Regions from separate parts of the Bradyrhizobium sp. AUGA SZCCT0105 genome, predicted to be linked through region 2. Evidence: predicted binding sites of a transcription regulator. Region 2 holds the regulator's gene; each other region holds the start of a gene.
What was found. The regulator LexA, encoded in region 2, represses DNA repair genes until DNA is damaged. The targets are predictions, from matches to a motif close to TGTTCNNNNTGTGTTCNG.
Positions count from the first base shown of each region.

Region 1: the regulator LexA is predicted to act here: its motif matches at 3,790-3,807, upstream of JQ573_RS07135 (ImuA family protein).
Region 3: the regulator LexA is predicted to act here: its motif matches at 2,466-2,483, upstream of JQ573_RS21440 (ATP-dependent Clp protease adaptor ClpS).

Region 1 is NZ_JAFCMK010000001.1:1,568,336-1,575,069, forward strand. It holds gene JQ573_RS07125 (inorganic phosphate transporter) at 1-1,596, opposite strand, end outside; gene JQ573_RS07130 (UdgX family uracil-DNA binding protein) at 2,190-3,623, opposite strand; gene JQ573_RS07135 (ImuA family protein) at 3,879-4,673, shown strand; gene JQ573_RS07140 (Y-family DNA polymerase) at 4,564-6,351, shown strand; gene JQ573_RS07145 (error-prone DNA polymerase) at 6,422-6,734, shown strand, end outside.
Region 2 is NZ_JAFCMK010000006.1:373,483-380,216, forward strand. It holds gene JQ573_RS27835 (ComEC/Rec2 family competence protein) at 1-2,229, shown strand, start outside; gene JQ573_RS27840 (hypothetical protein) at 2,226-2,453, opposite strand; gene JQ573_RS27845 (hypothetical protein) at 2,599-3,027, opposite strand; gene lexA (transcriptional repressor LexA) at 3,284-3,988, opposite strand; gene glp (gephyrin-like molybdotransferase Glp) at 4,220-5,431, opposite strand; gene JQ573_RS27860 (HAD family phosphatase) at 5,445-6,083, opposite strand.
Region 3 is NZ_JAFCMK010000004.1:391,116-397,849, reverse strand. It holds gene JQ573_RS21445 (mechanosensitive ion channel family protein) at 1-2,185, opposite strand, end outside; gene JQ573_RS21440 (ATP-dependent Clp protease adaptor ClpS) at 2,512-4,242, shown strand; gene JQ573_RS21435 (tetratricopeptide repeat protein) at 4,267-6,357, opposite strand; gene JQ573_RS21430 (Rrf2 family transcriptional regulator) at 6,653-6,734, shown strand, end outside.

The DNA.
Region 1 (6,734 bases), on a different contig from region 2:
CAGACAGCCCGAGATGATCATCGCGGCCGGCAGGGTCAGCACCCAGGCCATCGCGATGTTGCGGATCGTCGCCCATTGCAGACCGGAGCCGTTGGCGGCCATGGTGCCGGCGATGCCTGACGACAGCACGTGCGTGGTCGAGACCGGCAGGCCGTAGCCGTCGGCCGCCGCGATCGTCGCGGCTGCCGTGATCTCGGCGCAGGCGCCCTGCGCGTAGGTCAGGTGGGTCTTGCCGATCTTCTCGCCGACGGTGACGACGATCCGCTTCCAGCCGACCATGGTGCCGAGGCCGAGTGCGATGGCGACGGCGAACTTCACCCAGCTCGGGATGAACTTGGTCGCGGCATCGAGCGAGCCCTTGTACTCGTTCAGCGTGGCGACGTCGGCGGCTGTCAGCTCGGCTTCCTTGTCCTTCATCAGGAAGCGGATCGCCTCGGACGCCAGGTACATGTCGTTACGGGTGTTGCCGACCGCATCAGCCGGGAACTTGGCCAGCGAGCCATACTGGGCGACTTGCTGTCCAATGTCGCGCACCAGCACCGCGAGCGACGGATAGGTGCCTTCGTTGATCTGGTGCTGCGCGACGTAGTTGGTCACGGCCGGGCGCGGATTGCCGATCACGTTGTAACCGGCGGCCTTGCCTTCGATGACCTTGCTGGCCGAGGTGGAATGCGCGGCGAACTGCTCGATCTGGCTCGCGGGCAGGGCGCGGTTCAGCGCGTAGGCGGTCGGCACGGTGCCGATCAGGATCAGCATGATCAGGCCCATGCCCTTCTGGCCGTCGTTCGAGCCGTGGAAGAAGCTGACCAGCGTGCAGGTAAGGATCAGGATGCCGCGGATCCACCACGGCGGCGGCTGGTTGCCGACCGGCTCGCCGAACAGCGCCGGTGTCGCACGCGCCAGCACGATCTTGAGGATGTAGAGCAGGCCGGCGGCGAGCGCGAAACCGAACAGCGGCGACAGCAGCAGCGCCTTGGCGATGTTGGTCGCCTGCGACCAGTCAACACCGGAGGTGCCGTCGCGGCCGCGCAGCAGCGCGTTGGTGATGCCGACGCCCATGATCGAACCGATCAGGGTGTGCGAGCTCGAGGCCGGCAGGCCGAGCCACCAGGTGCCGAGATTCCAGATGATGGCGGCGATCAAGAGCGCGAACACCATCGCAAAGCCGGCGCTGGAGCCGACCTGCAGGATCAGTTCGACCGGCAGCAGCGACACGATGCCGAACGCGACGGCGCCGCTCGAGAGCAGCACGCCGAACAGGTTGAACATGCCCGACCAGACCACGGCGATATGCGCCGGCAGCGAGCGGGTGTAGATCACGGTGGCGACCGCGTTTGCGGTGTCGTGGAAGCCGTTGACGAATTCGAAGCCGAGCGCGATCAGCAGCGCGACGAACAGCATGATGTAGGGCAGGAACGACGTGACGCGCGTGCCGGTGGCGTCGACGTCGGCATAGATGCTGTAGGCAACGAACAGCAGCGCGGCTGCGACCACGCCCAAATAAATGATCCCCGTCATGGGGTGGAAGCCCTTGTCGAGGTCCGGACCCTTTTTCAGGGCGGGCTCGATCGAGCCGGGTAACGCCATATCGCTCATGGTAAACTCCTGTCCCAATGCCTCCGATTTTGATCGATGCATATGACAGGCAATTGAAATCCGCCCCGCGAAATGAACCGGCCACCCATAACGGTGGACATCCCGCCGAATTGTTGTGCAACGCATTGAAGGTCCACGGGCCTTCGTGGCCTCGTGGCAATCTTCAGCAACAGACGATCACCGATCGCGCAATGATCGTGACTGAAGTCACTGTCCGGGTTTCGCGGAGCGAGACATGCGGAAGGCGAGGGCGCCGGCAGCGAGACGTCGGGCCCGCGAAGCCACGCCACCGGGAATCAAGGTCACTGGAAATCCCGGCAACCAGGAATTCAAATAACCAGAAATCCGGCGCGTGCCGCGAGCAGGTGACTGAGGAGGGGAGGATTGCGAGATGAGGTGGCGCGCCGCACGATTGGGGCTAGCAAACCGCGCAGCGCGCCCGCCTCAGGTACGTCATGGCGTGAACATGACGCCCGATACCTATGGAACATGTCACAGTATCACGGATCAATTAAAGGTTGTAGGTATTTGTCGGCGTCCAGAGACAATTTCACGTTGAAGTGTGGTCCCTGGTTCCGCCGGATTGGCGCAACTCAGGCCGCGCGGGTCGCATTGCGCAACTGATCTGCGGCAATTTTCAGGTCGTCAATAAAGCGCTGATATTCCAGCGCTTTGGCTTTCTCGTCTGGCAGCCGCAACAGGTAGGACGGATGTACGGTGACGAGCACCTTGGTTCCGTCGTGATCGATCAGGCGGCCGCGGTTCTTGTTGATCGGGGTGATTTTGCCGAGCACGCTCTGCGCTGCGGTGGCGCCGAGCGCCACCACGAGTTCCGGCCTGATGGCGTCAAGCTCGCGCGCGTACCACTGACGGCAGGCGCGGATCTCCTGTGTGCCCGGCTTCTGGTGCAGCCGAATCTTGCCGCGCGGCACGAATTTGAAGTGCTTCACCGCGTTGGTGATGTAGACCTTGGCGCGCGCGATGCCGGCGTCCTCAAGCGCGCGATCGAGCATCTGCCCGGCCGGTCCGACAAAGGGATGGCCTGCGAGATCTTCCTTGTCGCCGGGCTGCTCGCCGACCAGCATCAGCGTGGCGCTTTGCGGCCCTTCGCCGAACACGGTCTGGGTTGCGTCCTTCCACAGCGGACAGGCGCGACAATCGGCGGCCTCTTTGCGCAAGGCAGCGATCGTGTCGTGAACTTGCATGTCGTGAGTTTGCTTGCGGGCCATCGGCTCATCCTGCGGCTTCCGCGGCTCGGCCGCCTTGCGTGCGATGAAGGGGCCGCTGGTCATGCGCATGGCGTCTTCGATCAGCGGCTTAATGATCGAGTCCTCGGGCAGGTTCCTCCAATAGGCCTGCGGCATCTCCATCACTTTCAGCCGCGCGGGATTGAAGAGGCCGTTGTCGTGACGCCGCCAGACCTCCTCGAGCCGATCCTCGCTCGGCACCTCGGATTTGGCGACGCCCGGCGAGATCGAGATCGCGTGCCCGTCCCAATGCGCGCAGACGTCGGGGGTCAGGATCGACCACGGCATGTCGGCGAAGCGGCCGGCGAAGAAAGGTGCGGCGAACTCGACGATGCGATGCTCCGGCTCGAACCAAGCGACGTAATGCGCCGTCCGTTCGCGGCCGATCTCGCGGAAGCGGAGCTGCGCGTGCATCCTGTCGATGTCGCCATAGACCGCGCGCGCCATCGCGTGGACCTCGGCTACCTCGGGATCATCAGTCGCGCTGAGCAGATCGTGATGGCTGCGCAGCCGCCACAGCAGGCGATAGAGCAGGGCGAAGCGCTCGTCATTGCGATGCAGGATCGCGGTCTTTGCGAGCTCGACAAAAATGGCGGGGACATTGAACTGCGCCTGTGGTGCATCGGGCAAGTCATTCACGCAGGAGGCTGACGAGGGTTCGTCGTCCTTGCGTACGGTCCACGTGACCTCCGCAGGATTCACGCCATTCAGCGCCAATCGCCGCGCGGCCTTGCGCCAGCCCTCGAAGTCGGTGTCGTTGTCGAGCACGATGATACGCATGCGATTGCTCCGTTTCCGTCACGCCGCCATTTTCGGGGCCTGCCGCGCCTGACTTGCGGAAGATCAGGTCCATCCGGTTCGGCTGCTGCTGAATCCCATTGATTCCACTCATGAATCGATGAGCTCACCAATCCGATTGACTCCGCGGGCCCTGTTAGCTTTATATTAGAACGTATCATGAACAAATGAGCCAGTCCCTGGTTCTCTGTTCAGATCAGTGACGGCCTCAAATTTTGGTTGAGAAGGAGCGGCGCAATGAACGGCGCACGCACGGGTACGCTTGCGTCTCTGCGCGGCAGCATCGCGCGCATCGAGGCGCCATCGGAGGCGGCGATGCCGAACCGCATCGCGCTCGGACACACGAGCGCGGACGCGATGCTGCGCGGCGGGCTTGCGCCGGCCGCGCTGCACGAGGTGTTCGCGGCCGGCCATCAAGGCGGCGCGGCGACCGGCTTCATCGCCGGGCTCGCCGGACGGGTGTCAGCGCGCAAGCCGCTGGTCTGGGTGCGGCAGGATTTTTCCGATCGCGAAAACGGCGCGCTGTCGATGCGCGGGCTGGCCGAGCTCGGCCTCGATCCGCGCCTCTTGGTCACCGTGCGTGCCGCCGATGTCGACAGCGGCCTGCGCACCGCGGCCGACGCGCTCGCCTGCGATGCGCTCGGCGCGGTTGTCCTCGAGATCTGGGGCCATGCGCGCCAGCTCGATCTCGTCGCCAGCCGCAAACTGACCCTGGCCGCGCAAGCCTCCGGCGTCACCGCGCTGGTGCTGCGGATCGCGGCGACTCCGATCCCCTCGACCGCGGAGACGCGCTGGATCGTGCGCGCGGCGCATTCGCCGCCCGGCAATGCTGCCTGCGCCTGGGGCGCGCCGCGCTTCGATGCCGAACTCGTGCGCAACCGTCATGGCCCGGTCGGGCGATGGATCATGGAATGGAAATGTGATGAGTGCCAATTCAGTGAACCGTCGGCGTATCCTCAGCCTGTGGCTGCCACGCCTGCCCATCGACCGCATCAAGCGCAAGCTCGCGCAGGACATCGCCTCGCAAGCTGACGCGCATGCCGTTGTGCCAACCGACACACGGGCGGTGGTCGGGCTCCCTCTCCCGCTTGCGGGGGAGGGTTGGGGTGGGGGTCTCGCCACGAGTCCCGCTGAGGGGAGAGCCCCCACCCGGATCGCATCTCGCGATGCGATCCGGCCTCCCCCGCAAGCGGGAGAGGCGAAGAAAGAACTTCGGTTCTCACGAGAACTCCCCAGTGTCGTGGTCGCAAAGGACCACAACGCGATCCTGCTGCACGCGATCGACGAGGCGGCGGTGCGGGCCGGGTTGTCGATCGGGCTGCCGCTCGCCAATGCGCGGGCGATCTGCCCGGAGCTTACGGTCTACGACGCCGATCCCACCGCCGATCTGAAGACGCTGAACGACATCGCCGACTGGTGCGACCGCTTCACGCCGCTGGTCGCGCTCGATCCGCCTTATGGCCTGTTCCTCGACATCACCGGCTGCGCGCATCTGTTCGGCGGCGAGCGCGCGCTGCTGCAGATCGTCATCAATGCGCTGAGCCGGCGCGGCTTTGCCGTCAGCGCGGCGATTGCCGGCACCTCGATCGCGGCGCGCACGCTGACGCGCTATGCCTCGGGGCAGGTCATCGCCGATGGCGCGGAGGCGGAAGCGGTCGGCCCGCTGCCGGTGTCGGCGCTCGGCGCCGATGCCACTGTCACCACCGGCCTGCGCCGCGCCGGCCTGAAGACCATCGGCGATGTCGCCTCGCGCGCGCCGCATGAGATCTCGGCGCGGTTCGGCGCTGATTTCACGACCCTGCTCGGCCACGCGCTCGGGCGGGGCGATGCCCCGATCAGCCCGCGCAAGCCGCTGCCCGATTACATCGTCGAGAAACGTTTCCCCGAGCCGATCGCGACCGACACCGTGATCGCGCTGACGCTCTCAAGCCTCGCCAAGACGCTGGTTGCTGCGATGGACAAGCAGGGCAAGGGCGCGCGGCAGCTGGAAGCGAGCTTCTTCCGTACCGACGGCGCGGTGCGCGCGATCATGGTCGAGACCGGGCGGCCGGTGACGCGGCCCGAGATGATCGACCGCCTGTTCCGCGAGCGGCTCGATGCGCTCAATGATCCGCTCGACCCCGGCTTCGGCTTCGATCTCATCCGCCTCGCAGCCGGGCGTACCGAGATCGTGGTGCAGCAGCAGCGCGATCTCGACACGTCAGTGCACGACAATGACGAGATCTCGGCGCTGATCGACCGCATCGCCGCCCGTATCGGGGGCAAGCGCGTCGTCGTGCATCTGCCGCTCGAGAGCCATATCCCCGAACGATCAGCGCTCGCGCTGCCGGCGCAGCATCATCTGGCCGCGGCGAGCGCGGCCGCCTGGCCGGAGCGCGTCGTCGGCGAGCCGCCGCTGCGGCCGCTCAGGCTGTTCGAGCGGCCCGAGCCGATCAAGGTGCCGTTCGCGAGTGTGCCGGACGGTCCGCCGCACCAGTTCACCTGGCGGCGCGCCTTGCATGCGGTGGTGCGGGTCGAGGGCCCCGAGCGCATCGCGATGGAATGGTGGAAGCAGGACGGCGCGGCGCTGACGCGCGATTACTTCCGCGTCGAGGATGCCGAGGGCCAGCGCTTCTGGATCTTTCGCGACGGCCTCTACGAGAGCGAGCTGCGCGACGAGGAAGGCAAGCCGGTCCCGGCCAACTGGTATGTGCACGGGCTGTTCGCATGAATATGCAGAGCGTTTTCGAGCGAAGTGGGAGCCGGTTCGCGTGAAGAAAACGCGTCAAAACAAGAATCTGATGCCCGACTATGCCGAGATCGGCATCACCAGCAATTTCTCCTTCCTGCGCGGCGGCTCCGATCCGCGCGCCTATGTGCATCAGGCGAGCGAACTCGGGATTCCCGTGATCGGGCTCGCCGATCACAACACGCTGGCCGGCGTGGTGCGCGCCTGGAAGGAGCTCGACAGCGACAAGGTCGCCCATCCGCCCAAGCTTCTGATCGGCGCCCGCATCGTCTTCGTCGACGGCACGCCCGACATCCTGGTCTATCCGCGCGACCGCGCCGCCTACGGCCGGCTGTGCCAGCTCTTGACCCGCGGCAAGCGCGGCG
Region 2 (6,734 bases):
CCGCGCACGGCTGCGCCGGCCGGCGGCTATATTCCGGTGCGCGCCAGCATCTGGCGTCCTCTCGTCGAGACATTGCGGCAATGGGCGCGTGCGGAGACGGGGGCCGGGCGGCTGTTGCCGTGGGTGCCGGTGGCGTTCGGCACCGGCATTGCATTCTATTTTGCGGCCGAGCACGAGCCGCGGCTCTCGGTCGCGGCGACCGTCGCCATCGCGCTCTGCTTGCTGGCACTGCTGCTGCGGCGGCGCCGGGTGTTTCCCGCCGTCGTGATGCTGGCTGCGGTCGCGGCGGGATTTGCGACGGCGACATGGAAGACCGCGCGGATCGCCCATGGCGTGTTGGCGCGGCCGATATATTCCGTGGCGCTGACCGGCTTTGTCGAGACGCGCGACGTCAGGGAGAAGACGGACCGCTTCGTGCTGCGCGTCGTGTCGATGGAAAGCCAGCGCGAGGTGCCAAAACTCGAGCGCGTCAGGCTCTCGGTGAAGAAGGGCACCGCGCCCGAGGTCGGCAGCTTCGTCGAATTGAAGGCGCGGCTGATGCCGCCGCTCGGGCCGCAGCGTCCGGGCTCCTATGATTTCGGCCGCGACCTCTATTTCCAGGGTATCGGCGCATCCGGTTTCGTGATGGGCGCGGTGAAGACTAGGGAGCCGCCGGCAACTGGTGGCCTTGCGCTGCGCTATGCCGCATTCATGCAGTGGCTGCGCGATGCCATCGACGCGCGCATCCGCACCACGCTCGACGGGGATCAGCGCGCGATCGCAACTGCACTGCTCACCGGCCGGCGCGATGCGATCACGACGCCGGTCAACGACGCGATGTTCATCTCGGGGCTCGGCCACGTGCTGTCGATCTCCGGCTACCACATGGCCGTGGTCGCCGGCGTCGTGTTCTTCACGATCCGCGCGTTGCTTGCGCTGTTTCCGGCGCTGACGGCCGGGCACCCGATCAAGAAATGGGCGGCGGCGGCCGCGCTCGTCGCGGCGGCGTTCTACCTGCTGCTGTCGGGGGCGGAGGTCGCGACCCAGCGATCGTTCTTCATGACGGCCGTGGTGCTGATCGCCGTGATCGTCGACCGCCGCGCGATCACCTTCCGCACGCTGGCGGTGGCGGCGCTGATCGTGCTCGCGATCGCGCCGGAGGCGCTGGTGCATCCGAGCTTCCAGATGTCGTTTGCGGCGACCCTCGGGCTGGTGGGGCTGGTGCAGATCGGGCTGCCGAACCTGCTGGCGTCGCCCGATCATTCGGCGACCGCGCGCGTCGCGCTGTGGGGCGGGCGTGAGCTCACGATGCTGATGTTGGCCTCGCTGGTGGCGGGGCTCGCGACCACACCCTACGCCGCATTCCATTTCCACCGCGTGACGCCCTACGGGCTGCTGGCGAACCTCGCGGCGATGCCGGTGGTGTCGGCGGTCGTGATGCCGGCCGGCCTGCTCGGGCTGCTCGCCATGCCGTTCGGCTTCGACGGCGTGTTCTGGGCAATCATGGGGTTCGGCATCGACTGGATGATCCTGGTGACGCAATGGGTCGCAGCGCTCCCAGGCGCGGTCGGCCGGATGGCGGCGTTCGGAATCGGGCCGATGGTCGTGGCAAGCGCGGGTCTCATCCTGCTTGGGCTGTTGCGCACGCCGCTGCGCTGGTCGGGGGCGGTGCTGTTGGTGGTGGCCTCGGTCTGGGCGCTGTGGGTGCCGCAGCCGGACGTGCTGGTCTCCGCCGACGGCCGCAACGTCGCGGTGCGGGGCGGCGACGGGCGGCTGCATCTGATGCACAGCGCGAAGGACGCATTTCTGGTCAAGGAGTGGCTGGCGGCGGATGCTGACGCGCGGACTGCCACGGATTCCTCGCTCGGCGAGGGTGTCTCCTGCGATCCGAGCGGCTGCGTGACGCAGGGGCCCGGCGGCGCCTTCGTCGCGCTGGCGACACGGCCGGAGGCGCTGGCCGATGATTGCGAGCGTGCGGCGCTGATCGTGACCGCGCGGCCGGCACCGCGGGGCTGCGCGGCTTCGGTGATCGATGCCGAGCGGTTGCGGCGCCACGGCGCGCTGGTGCTGCGGCGCATCAGGGACGGCTATGCCATCGATGCGGTCAAGCCCGGCGGGATCGACCGGCCGTGGTCGCCGGCGGTTCCCGGCGACGGTGAGGTTGAGACGACGTTGCGCGCACTCGGCAGCGCGCCGCGGCCCGTCGTCGATGCGACGCCGGCCGAGACCGATTTGCAGGGCGAGGATTAGCCGTTGTCGGGTGAGGGGCCGGTCGGCAACTCGAACAGGCCGAGATGGTATTCGTCGGAGTCAGGGCCAGCGTCGGGCTTCTTGACGAGGGTGAAGGAAGCCTCGGGGAATCGCTCCCAGACCTTCAGGTCGTCAGCCGTCACCGTCAGCCAGCCGAACCGGAACAAGTAGCGGCCCGGCTCCGTGACGCGTCCAGCCTTTTGCCATGTGACCTTGTCGACCACCACGCACGTCCTCCGTGCCCGATGATGCGCCAAGGCGCGCGCCGACGCAATTCTCCAGCTGCGCCCCGGAACCCGGCGTCCGGGGTCGCTCGAAATCGCTTAGGTCATCCGCCGCCGAACAGCTCATTCCGCGGCGACGATGCGTTCAACCCAAAAACAGCGACGCAAATGCGGAGGGCCGCCGCTCCACAACCTTCGGCTTCTGCTCGACCGGCGGATGCAGCGCCGGCAATTGCAGCACGCTGACGCGTTGTCCCTCGACGAGCTGGGTCACCAGCACATGGCTGCCGTCGGGGAATTCGACCGCGTCATGATGGCGATCGGGAACGTCGGGCTCGACTTCGTTGAACACGCCGACGCGGAAGTTCATCGTCTTGGTCCAGATCCAGCGGCTGTCGTAGCGAACGTTCTCGGCGAAAGCGAGCTCGGTGCCCGGCAGCATGCAGACCGCGACAGTGGGGTCGGTCTCCGAAGCAAAGCCGCGGGTCGACGTGCCGCGGAAAGTCGTGGTGATCAGCGTCTCTCCAACAATGGCGGGGCGCGACGCCACGGCGTGCAGACTATAGTCACACATCGGATGGCTCCTCTGTTCGAGGTAGCGACCCGTGCCTCTCCTTGAGGCATAGGGCCTCTACCAGAGTGGACGATAGCGAACGAGTGTCTCCTCGTTTCTGGGCGATTGTACGACTGGTCGACGAAACGCCCTGATCACAAACACGCGACGCTGCGCGAGAGGTATCGGAGCGCGTCGGGCAGGCTGCACGTTACGCTATCTTTCAAAGAACGATCCGATGTGTTGCTCGTTCCCCGCCGCCGCAAGTATTTGAAATTCAGTATTTGCGATAGAGGCCGATCAGCTTGCCCTGGATGCGGACCCGGTTCGGCGGCAGGATGCGCACTTCATAGGCGGTGTTGGCCGGCTCCAGCGCGATCGACGCGCCGCGGCGGCGGAAGCGCTTCAGGGTGGCTTCCTCCTCGTCGATCAGTGCCACCACGATGTCGCCGGTGTTGGCGACGTCGTTGCGCTGGATCAGCGCCATGTCGCCGTCGAGGATGCCGGCGTCGACCATCGAGTCGCCGCGCACTTCCAGCGCATAGTGCTCGCCGGCGCCGAGCATGTCGGGCGGTACGCTGATGGTGTGGCTGCGGGTCTGCAGCGCCTCGATCGGCGTACCGGCGGCGATCCGGCCCATCACGGGGACCGCGACCGGACGGTTGCCGTCGTCCTCGGCGATCGGCGGCGTGCTGGTGCGCTTGCCGAGGGTGCCTTCGATCACGCTCGGCGTGAAGCCGCGGCGGCCGTTGCCGCCGCCGGCCGAGAGTTCGGGCAGCTTGATGACTTCGATGGCGCGGGCGCGGTTGGGCAGGCGGCGGATGAAGCCGCGCTCCTCCAGCGCAGTGATCAGGCGGTGGATTCCGGACTTCGAGCGCAGGTCGAGCGCATCCTTCATCTCGTCGAACGAGGGCGGTACGCCGGCCTCCTTCAGACGTTCATTGATGAAACGCAGAAGTTCGTACTGTTTGCGCGTGAGCATCTCGAGTATTCCCCCGGTTGGTAGCGTCGTTCGATTCCGAGACTTTTCAGGCGGGGCCAGACCTCAGGAGCACGGTGCTCATCACAAGCGCTCCCTCGCGGCCTCCCATTTGTACACACCAGTACTCGAAACAAATCATGAACGGACACTATATGTTCGATATGTGTTCCGCAACCACTTAATTTCCGGTGAACGCATCCGGCGAGCGCACAAGCGATGCGGTCTGCGCTGTCACTTGGGCAGTGTCAGGATCTCGCATTGGCTGCCTTTGGCGGCGGCGGGCGCAAACGGCGGACGCACGAGAAGTGCCCGTGCCGCAGCGAGATTCCCGAGCAGCGACGAGTCCTGCTGCATGACAGGCGTTGCGATCAGCGTGCCGTCCTCGCGCTCCTCGAGGCGGGCGCGCAGATAGTCCTCGCGCTGGTCGTTGGCGGCGATGTCGCGGCCGAGCAATGCGCTCTCGCGGCGATGATGAACAGCTTTTCGGCCGCTCAGCGCCCGAATCAACGGCACCAGAAACAGGAAGGCGCAGACATAGGAGGACACCGGATTGCCGGGCAGGCCGATCACCCGCATCGCGCCGAGCCGGCCATGCATCATCGGCTTGCCGGGCCGCATCGCGATCCGCCAGAACGCCATCTCGACGCCTTCGGCCTCCAGCGACTGCTTGACCAGGTCGTGGTCGCCGACCGAGGCGCCGCCGGTCGTGATCAGGATGTCGGCACCCGTCTCTCGGGCCCGGCGGATGCCGGCGGTGGTGGCCTCCACCGTGTCGGCGGCAATCCCGAGATCGACGGTCTCGGCGCCTTCGGCGCGCGCCAGCGCCCGCAGCGCATAGCCGTTGGAATAGACGATCTGGCCGGGGCCGGGCGTCGAGCCCGGCATCACCAGCTCGTCGCCGGTCGCCAGCACCGCGACCTTCGGACGGCGGTGCACCGCGAGGTCCGGATAGTTCATGGCGGCCGCCAGCGACAGCGCGCGATCGGAGAGGCGGCTGCCGGCATCGAGCAGCACGTCGCCTTCACGGAAGTCGACGCCGGCCGGGCGGATATGCCGTCCGGCGGCAGCTAGCTCGGTGATCGTGATGTGGTCGCCGTCGACGGCAGTGTCTTCCTGGATGATGACGGCGTCGGCGCCATGGGGGATCACGCCGCCGGTGAAGATCCGCACCGCTTCGCCGGCGCCGACCGTGCGCTCGAACGGCCGGCCGGCGGCGACTTCGCCAATCACCCTGAGCCGGGCCTTCAGATCACCAGCGTCGGCCGCGCGCACGGCATAGCCGTCCATCGCCGACATCGGCTGTGGCGGCTGGGTGCGCCGCGCGGCGAGGTCGCGCGCCAGGGTGCGGTGGTAGGCGGCATCGAGCGCGACCATCTCCTCCGGTAGCGGTTCGGCGCCGGCGAGGACGGCGGACAGGGCATCGGCAACCGGCATCAGGGCCACGCTCGGAGCTCCTTCAATCCAAATGTTCAATACCAAGTGCAGTCAGAGCCCTCGCCACGTCATCCGTCGATGTCACGTGGATGGCATGAAGGCCACGCGCCCGCGCGCCCTCGATGTTGGCGGCCAGGTCGTCGAAGAACAGGATCCGCGACGCCGGCACGCCGACGGCTTTTACCACATGATCGTAGGCCTCGGCGTCGGGTTTCCGAAATCCGATCGTCGAGGACAGGAAAACGTTGCGGAAATGGCTGAGCAGCTCGGCATGGATGACCGAGAAATGCGCAACGTGCGCCGGATTGGTGTTGGAGAAAGCGTAGAGCGGCATCCGCCTGGCGGCGGTGGCGAGCAGGGGTGCAATCCCCGGCATCTCGCCGGTGAAGATCGCATTCCAGCCTTCGAGGAACTGTGCATCGGTGAGGTTGACGCCGAGCGTCCGGCGCAGGTTTTCGAAGAACGCCGCGTCGTCGATCCGGCCGATCTCGTGATGCTTGAAGCTGTCGTCAACGACAAATCGCGTGGCGAGGTCGGCCGGCGCGCAGCCGGCATGCCACGCCCAGTGCGCCATCACCTTCTCGAAGTCGATGTCGAGCACAACGCGGCCGATATCGAACAGCAGCACGTCGACGGAATCGGGAGAGAGTTGCGAGGTCATTGCGTGAAACCGTGTACGAGAATTGCGGGCGGGCGGCAATGTCCCCGATTGTGCGGCAGGCATGCGACGAAGGCAGCGGGGTGTCGTCCCTGCGAAAGCAGGGACCCATAACCACAGGGGCGTGTTGTTAATGAGGGCTGTGACCCCAGCGTCGCGCAACAATGGGCACTTGGGGTAATGGGTCCTGGCTTTCGCCAGGACGACGATGAGGATGGTTCTCGCGCGATATGACGCACTGTCATTGCGTACTTCATCTCGGTGTCATCGCCCGGCTTGACCGGGCGATCCAGTATTCCAGAGACGCCGGTGCTTGAATCGAGAAGCCGCAGCGTACTTGATCGCCCGGTCAGGTGTTCAGGCCAGGCGATGACAGTTGGAGTGAGGACGCAGCTTCGCACTCTCGCGACATCATTTGCCCGAGCCTTGCTCTTCGTTTCGCCGTCTCTCTTGAAGAGGGCGCAGGGAAAGCCCGATGCCGATGGCACCCATGGGACCGAGCAATGAATTGTACTTCGGATAAAGCGAAGAAATTTTGCTGCGGGGCTTGCGCCGGGCACATCAGTGATTGGGCTTACGGGCTTCGATGCGCAGCGACTTGCTGCTTGCCGGGCAGACCTCTCATATCCTGGAAAGCGCCAGGCCGAGGTAGGC
Region 3 (6,734 bases), on a different contig from region 2:
GGCCGCCGTCGGTGCAGCGGATCTGGCCGACGATGGTCACGACCGAGCCGTCGACCTTGTCGACGCCCCACAATTCGAGATCGCCGCGGATCAGCGCGCGATACGCCGTCTCCTGGCGCATCCCGGCGACGATGTCCTTCAGCACCTCGCCGGCGCGGTCGGTGTCCTCCTTGTAGGACACGTTGACGCTGACCGCGGCATTGCCGGCGCCGCGGCTGGCATTGGTGATCGTCGTCACCGCGCTGAACGGCACGATATGCACCGAGCCGTCGCCGGCGCGCAGCCGCATGGTGCGGATCGAGACGTTCTCGACCACGCCCGACAGGCCCGACACCGTCACGGTGTCGCCGACCTGCACGGTATTCTCAAGCAGCAGGAACAGCCCGGTGATGAGATCCTGCACCAGCTTCTGCGAACCGAAGCCGATCGCGATGCCGACGATGCCGGCGCCGGCGAGCAGCGGTGCGACATTGACGCCGATCTCGCTGAGCGCGGTGAGCCCGACCACCGCGACGATGATGCAGAACAGCGCGGTGCGCAGCATCGGCTGGAAGGTGCGCAGGCGCGCCGCGCGGGCGAAATGGCCCTCGCGCGACAGGGTGTCGATCTGCCGGTCCATCAGCGCATTGGCGACTTCCCAGATCACGGCCGCGGCGAGCGCGGCAATGCCGATCGTCACCAGCGCCGAGATCAGGCGAGAGCCGATCTGGCCGCCATAGAACCAGACGATGGCATCGACACCCCAGACCTCGAGCAGCGCGACGAAACCGACCAGGGCGATCACCGCCGTGACCACCTTGCGCAGCAGCGGCAGATAGCGGTTGGCGCGGGTCTCCAGCCCCGGGAAGCGCTGCATCAGGTCCGGGCTGATGCGGAAGCCGCGATCGATCAGGCTCAGCACCACCATGGTGACGAGCCGGGTGACCAGCAGCACCGCGACGGTGCCGACGAAATATTGCAGCAGCAGCGAATAGCCGTTGCGGATGTTCAGCGCCCACACCGCCCACAGCGCGAGATCGAGCGCGATCGCCAGCACATGCCACAGCGAAGCGAGACGATTGCGCGTCCGTGCCGCAAGGCCGGTGCGATCGGCCGGCGCGCGGATGACGTCGGCGACCTGGCGGCGGCATTGCAGGATGATGACGACGATGAAGAGGTGCACCACCAGCATCACAAGCCGGAGCAGCGCGGCGTAGCCGGCGTGGGACAGCCCAAGCAGCAATGCGACGTTGGCCAAGCAGATCCCCGAGACCCCGACGGCGACGATGCGCCGCGCCCATATCTCGATATAGGCCGCGGTCTCGGCACGGACGCGGACCAGGCCGAACGGGCCGGCCAGCGCGCGCACCGCGCAGATCAGCGCGCGCGAGAAGGCATAGGCGTTGATCACCGCGAGGATCACCAGCCGCGTGGTCGACTGATTGCCGATCTCGGTGCTGAGCAGCGCGGCGGCCACGCTGAGAAACACGACCACCGGCAGCAGCTCGAGCACGAGGCGCCCGAGCACGAAAGGCAGCCGGACCAGCGACTGCCAGGCCCGCGCGAGGCTGAGCCGGCGGCGATGCAGATCGCCCTCCGGCGTGACGTCGGCAACCGACGACGGCGGATCGGCGCTGGCGAGCGCCTGCACCGGCACGCGCGCGGTCTGCGGCAGCCGCGCTTCAAGGAACGCGACTGGCCGCTTGATCAGGCGGAACACCACCCATTCGGCTGCCAGCGCGCAGCCGAGCACCAGCGCCAGCTTCCAGGCGATGTCGATCATGAGGCCATAGGCGGCCGGATCGTTGGCGGTGCGAAGGAACCAGTAATAGAATGCCGGGAAATGCGTCAGCGTGCGCGCGACGTCGGCGACCTCGCGCGACATCTCACCGACCTGCTCCGAGACCATCAGCAGAAGCTGCGCGCCGAGGCTGTCCGCGCTGAGCGGGATCGGCGACTGCTGCTCGGGCGCCGGCTGCGCGGCCGCCTGCGGCGAGGCATTGGCGATCGCGCGCAGCGTGTTGATGATCTCGCCGCGCTTCTTGTCGTCCTGCAGCGTCTCGAGCGCACGCTTCGCCTGCTCTGGCGTCAATGCGTCGCTGGTACTGGGTTGCGGCGGCGCCGGCTTGGCGGCCGGCTGCGCAAGCGCGGGTGAGACGAACAGGGTGAGGATGAGGAGAAGCGCAAAGCGAAATTTGTGCGACACGAGGGCCTCTTATTAAAATAATTGCGCGACCGCAGATCCCCGGGAGGACTCTGCTCTCGCGCTCGCGCCATGTCGGATCGCCCCTTTTCGCCTTGATCATGTGTCGGAAGTTTGCTGCCGCAGCGACCATCTCTTGGCATTTGCCGTAACACGATCGTCACAGGTGTTGAGCGGCGTTTACGCATGCGGGCGTTCCGGGCCGAGCCGGCCCGATCGGCCCCCCACACGCCAGGGCTGAGGCGGGACAATCTTTCGCTTGACGCACAGGGGGTCGTCATGATGTTCTTATTTTGTTCTTTTGGTCACAGTTGCGTTTCGGAGGTCTCATGCACGACGTCTTTGCCGATGACGGTCCGGTCCAGCTCTTCATTCACGACGACGGCGAGACGCCGCTGGAATTCGTGCAGTATCTATTGCGCACGGTTTTCGGGAAGTCCCAACAGGAAGCCATCGCCACCGCTGCCTTGATCGAGGCCAGGGGCGCTGTTCCGTGCGGCCCCTATCCGGGCGCCGTCGCACGGGCAATGTTCAACAGCGCCAAGTGGCTGATCCGCTCCAACGGCCACCCGTTGATGATCACGAGCGAGTCCGCCGATGCCAGCCGCCCCTGCGATCTCTGCGAAGCCCCGAAGGCCGTGACGGAGATTATTCTCTCCGGCACGACGGCCTCGCTGTGCAGCGACTGCCTGCTCGCCGCGCGTCGCAGCTCGGAAGAATTGCCGAGCCAAGAGTTTCGATACGCCTTTGTTGCGCTCGACTGGCATTTCGCCGGCGTGCCGCGCAACCTGATCGTGACGCGGGCACGCCAGTTTCCGGGCCACATGCGCGCCGACGTTCAGGTCGCGATCGACAGCCTGCTCACCGACCCGATCCACTTCTTCGGCATCCACGAGGAATATCGTTACGAGACGATTGGATTTGCGTCCTTGATGAAGGACAGCCGCAATGCGCCGGCGATCGCGCCGCCGCAGTATCAGGACGTCGATATCGGCGAGCCCGAGCCGGTGAAATGTCTCGTCAACGGTTTGTGGCTGTGCCGGTCCGGCGCGTTACGCTACGCCGTGCTGCTGACCTATCATCGTGAATATGACCGCGAACCCGCCGTTCGGATCGAGATCGCATTGCCGGCGGGCACGGCAGGCGATGCCTTCGTACAGCCGACCTTTGCCGCGCTGGAAGCCGCTGTCCACGCCGCGCGATCCTACCGCGGCAAGATACTCTCGCTCGAGGGTGGTTCGGACTATCGCGGCCGTTCGCGCGGCGTGACCGTGCATCGGCTGCCGACGGTTGCCCGCGATGACGTGATCCTGCCGGAACGGACACTGCGGCTGCTCGACCGCAACGTGCTCGGCTTTGTCGAAAGCCGCGATCTGCTGCGCAAGCTCGGACAGTCGACCCGCAAGGGCATCCTGCTCTACGGCCCGCCCGGCACCGGCAAGACCCACACCATTCGCTATCTCGGCACCAACCTGCCTGATCACACCACGCTGATCATCACCGCCGAACAGGTCGGCCTGCTCGGCGCTTACATGAACCTCGCCCGCCTGCTGCAGCCGACCATGGTCGTGATCGAGGATGTCGACCTGATCGCGCGCGACCGCGAGGACATGGGCGGACCGTGCGAGGAATCGCTGCTCAACAAGCTGCTGAACGAGATGGACGGCCTGAAGGAGGATTGCGACATCCTGTTCCTGCTGACCACCAACCGCCCCGAAGAGCTCGAGAGTGCGCTGGCCGGCCGGCCCGGCCGCATCGACCAAGCGATCGAAGTGCCGCTGCCTGACGAGACCGGACGCGGCAAGCTGATCAGGCTCTATGGCAAGGGCCTGCCGCTCGCGCAGCCCGTCATCGACGAGGCCGTGCGACGCACCGAAGGCGTCAGCGCCGCCTTCATCAAGGAGCTGATGCGCCGTCTCGCCCAGGCCAGCATCGTCAGCGACGGTGGCGGGCAGGTCACCACCTCCGACCTCGACGGCGCAGTCAGTGAAATGCTGTTCGACGGCGGCCGACTCAACGCCAAGCTGCTCGGCGGCGCACAGGGGATGAGCGTGGGGTGATGGACCGGAAGGCTCGGCTGGTCGTCAGTCGTGCGTCGTTTGCGGCAGCAGCAGGTGCCGCTCCCCCCGTGCGACGCGTGCAAGCTCGTCGGCCATCCGCGTCAGCACGCCCTCCCAGGCCTGCGGTCTGTCCTGGCGGAACAGCCGCATGGTCGGATACCAGGGCGTGTCGGCGCGGTCGCGCAGCCAGCGCCAGTCGAGCGCATAGGGACACAGCATCCAGACCGGGCGGCCGAGCGCGCCGGCGAGATGCGCCACCGAGGTGTCGACGGCGATGACGAGATCGAGCGCGCAGACGGCAGCGGCGGTGTCGGCGAAATCGCCCAGCGTCGGCGCGAGGTCGACAATATCGGCACCAAGACGCCGCAGCATCGGCGCATCGTCCGGCCGCGGTTCCTTCTGCAGGCTGTAGAGCTGGACGCCAGGCGTGACCAGCCGCGGCAGCACGGCATCGGCCGGCAGCGAGCGCTGGCGGTCGCCCTTGTGCCTGGCATTGCCGGCCCAGACCACACCGACCTTCAGCGCGGACACACCGGCGAGCGCCTCGCGCCAGCGTGCGAGCTTGGTGGCGTTCGCCTGCAGATAGGACACGGCGGCGGGAATGGTCTCGACGGTGGTGCGGAAGATCCGCGGCAGGCTCAGCAGCGGCAGTTGCAGGTCGAATGGCGGCAAGGGCTCGCCGCGCGCGAACATCGCGACATCGGGCAGCATCGGCCGCAGCAGCGAGACCAGCGCCGGCTGCACCTGCAGAATGATCCGGCCGCCGCTGCCCGCCAACATCGGCACATAGCGGACGAAATTGATGGCGTCGCCGAGCCCGTATTCGGCAAACAACAGCAGCGTGCGTTCCGCCAGCGGCTCACCCTGCCATTCCGGCTCGTCGAACACCGGATCGCCTTCGCTGAGCATCTTGGTCTTGCGGCGCCACTGATACTCCTCAAAGCCCTCCTCGAACTCGCCGTTCATCAGAAGGAAATGCGCGTGGTTGTAATGCGCCAGCGGCTGTTCGGGATCGAGCGCGATGGCCCGGCGCGAGGCCACCAGCGCCGCATCGATCTCGCCGGCATTGCGCAGCGCGACCGCAAGATTGGCGTGGCCCTTGGCGTAACTGGGTTCGAGCGCGATGGCCCGCCGATGCGCGGCGACCGCCGCCTCGACCAGGTTCTGCGCCTCGAAGATGATTCCAAGATTGGTGTGCGCGGCGGCATAGTCCGGCTTGAGCGCCAGCGCCAGCTCGGCGCAGGCGATGGCGTCGTCGACCTGTCCGAGCTCGAACAGGCAGGCGCCGAGATTGTTGAGGATGACGTGATCGGACGGATCACGAGCCGAGACCTGCCGATAGATGCGGACCGCCTCCTCGCGCTCGCCCAGCTCGTGCAGCACCATGGCGAGCAGGCGCCGCGGCGCGAAATTGTCGGGATCGAGTGCGATGGCGCGGCGATAGTGCAGGACCGCGTCCTCCAGCCGGCCCAGGCGGTAGAGCGCCGCACCGAGGCCGCTATGCAGGCCGGGATGATCGGGATCCGCGCCGAGCCCGCGGCGATAGGCGGTGGCGGCGGCGTCGTGCTTCTTCTGATCGGTCAAGGCATTGCCGAGGTTGAGCCAAACCCCGCGATAGGCCGGATCGCGCGCGATCACCTCGCGATAGGCCTGTTCCGCCTCGACCGGCCGCTGCTGTCCGGCCAGCGCAACCGCGAGATTGAACCGCGCCCGCGTCAGGCCGCCATCGAGTGCGATCGCGCGGCGAAACGCCGCCTCGGCCTCGTCGAAGCGCGACAGCTCGCACAGCGCAACGCCGAGCTTGATGTGCAGGCCGGCATCCTTCGGCCGCAATGCGATGCCGCGCTGGAACGCTGCCACCGCGCCCTCGTGCTCGCCCTTCACGGCGAGCGCATCGCCAAGCGTGGCGAACGCCGGTCCGTGATGCGGATCGAGGCTGAACACCCGGTTCAGCAGCACCGCGCCCTCCGCAGCGCGATCGGTCACGAAGGCGATGACGGCGGACAGATGCAGCGCCGGAATATGGTCGGGATCGGCGGTGAGGATATCGCCGCACAGCGTGCCGGCCTCCGTCGCGCGGCCTGCGCCATAATGCGCCACCGCATCCAGCAACATCCGATCAACCGCCACACTGCCCACGATACCGCCCCCGCCTCTCAAGACCCGATGGGGATTAAACGAGCGGCGGCGAGAATTCCGGCACGCGAATCCCAATTGCTCTCTTACCTCCCCTTGAAAGGGGAGGTCGCTTTTCTCGGTAGAGCAAAGCGGGTGGGGATCAGCTCTCTCCGCGAACAGCGGTGCCTGTGGCTGCCCCCCCATCCCGACCTTCCCCCTTTCAGGGGGAAGGAGAAGAGATCAGGGCCTGCACCTCTTGACGCTCACCCCATCATGTAACATATGAAGTTACATGATACGCGATAGCCGTCTATCCGGGGTGTTGCACGGCCTGCTCCACATGATCGGAGCGGGCGAACCGGTCACGTCGGAGC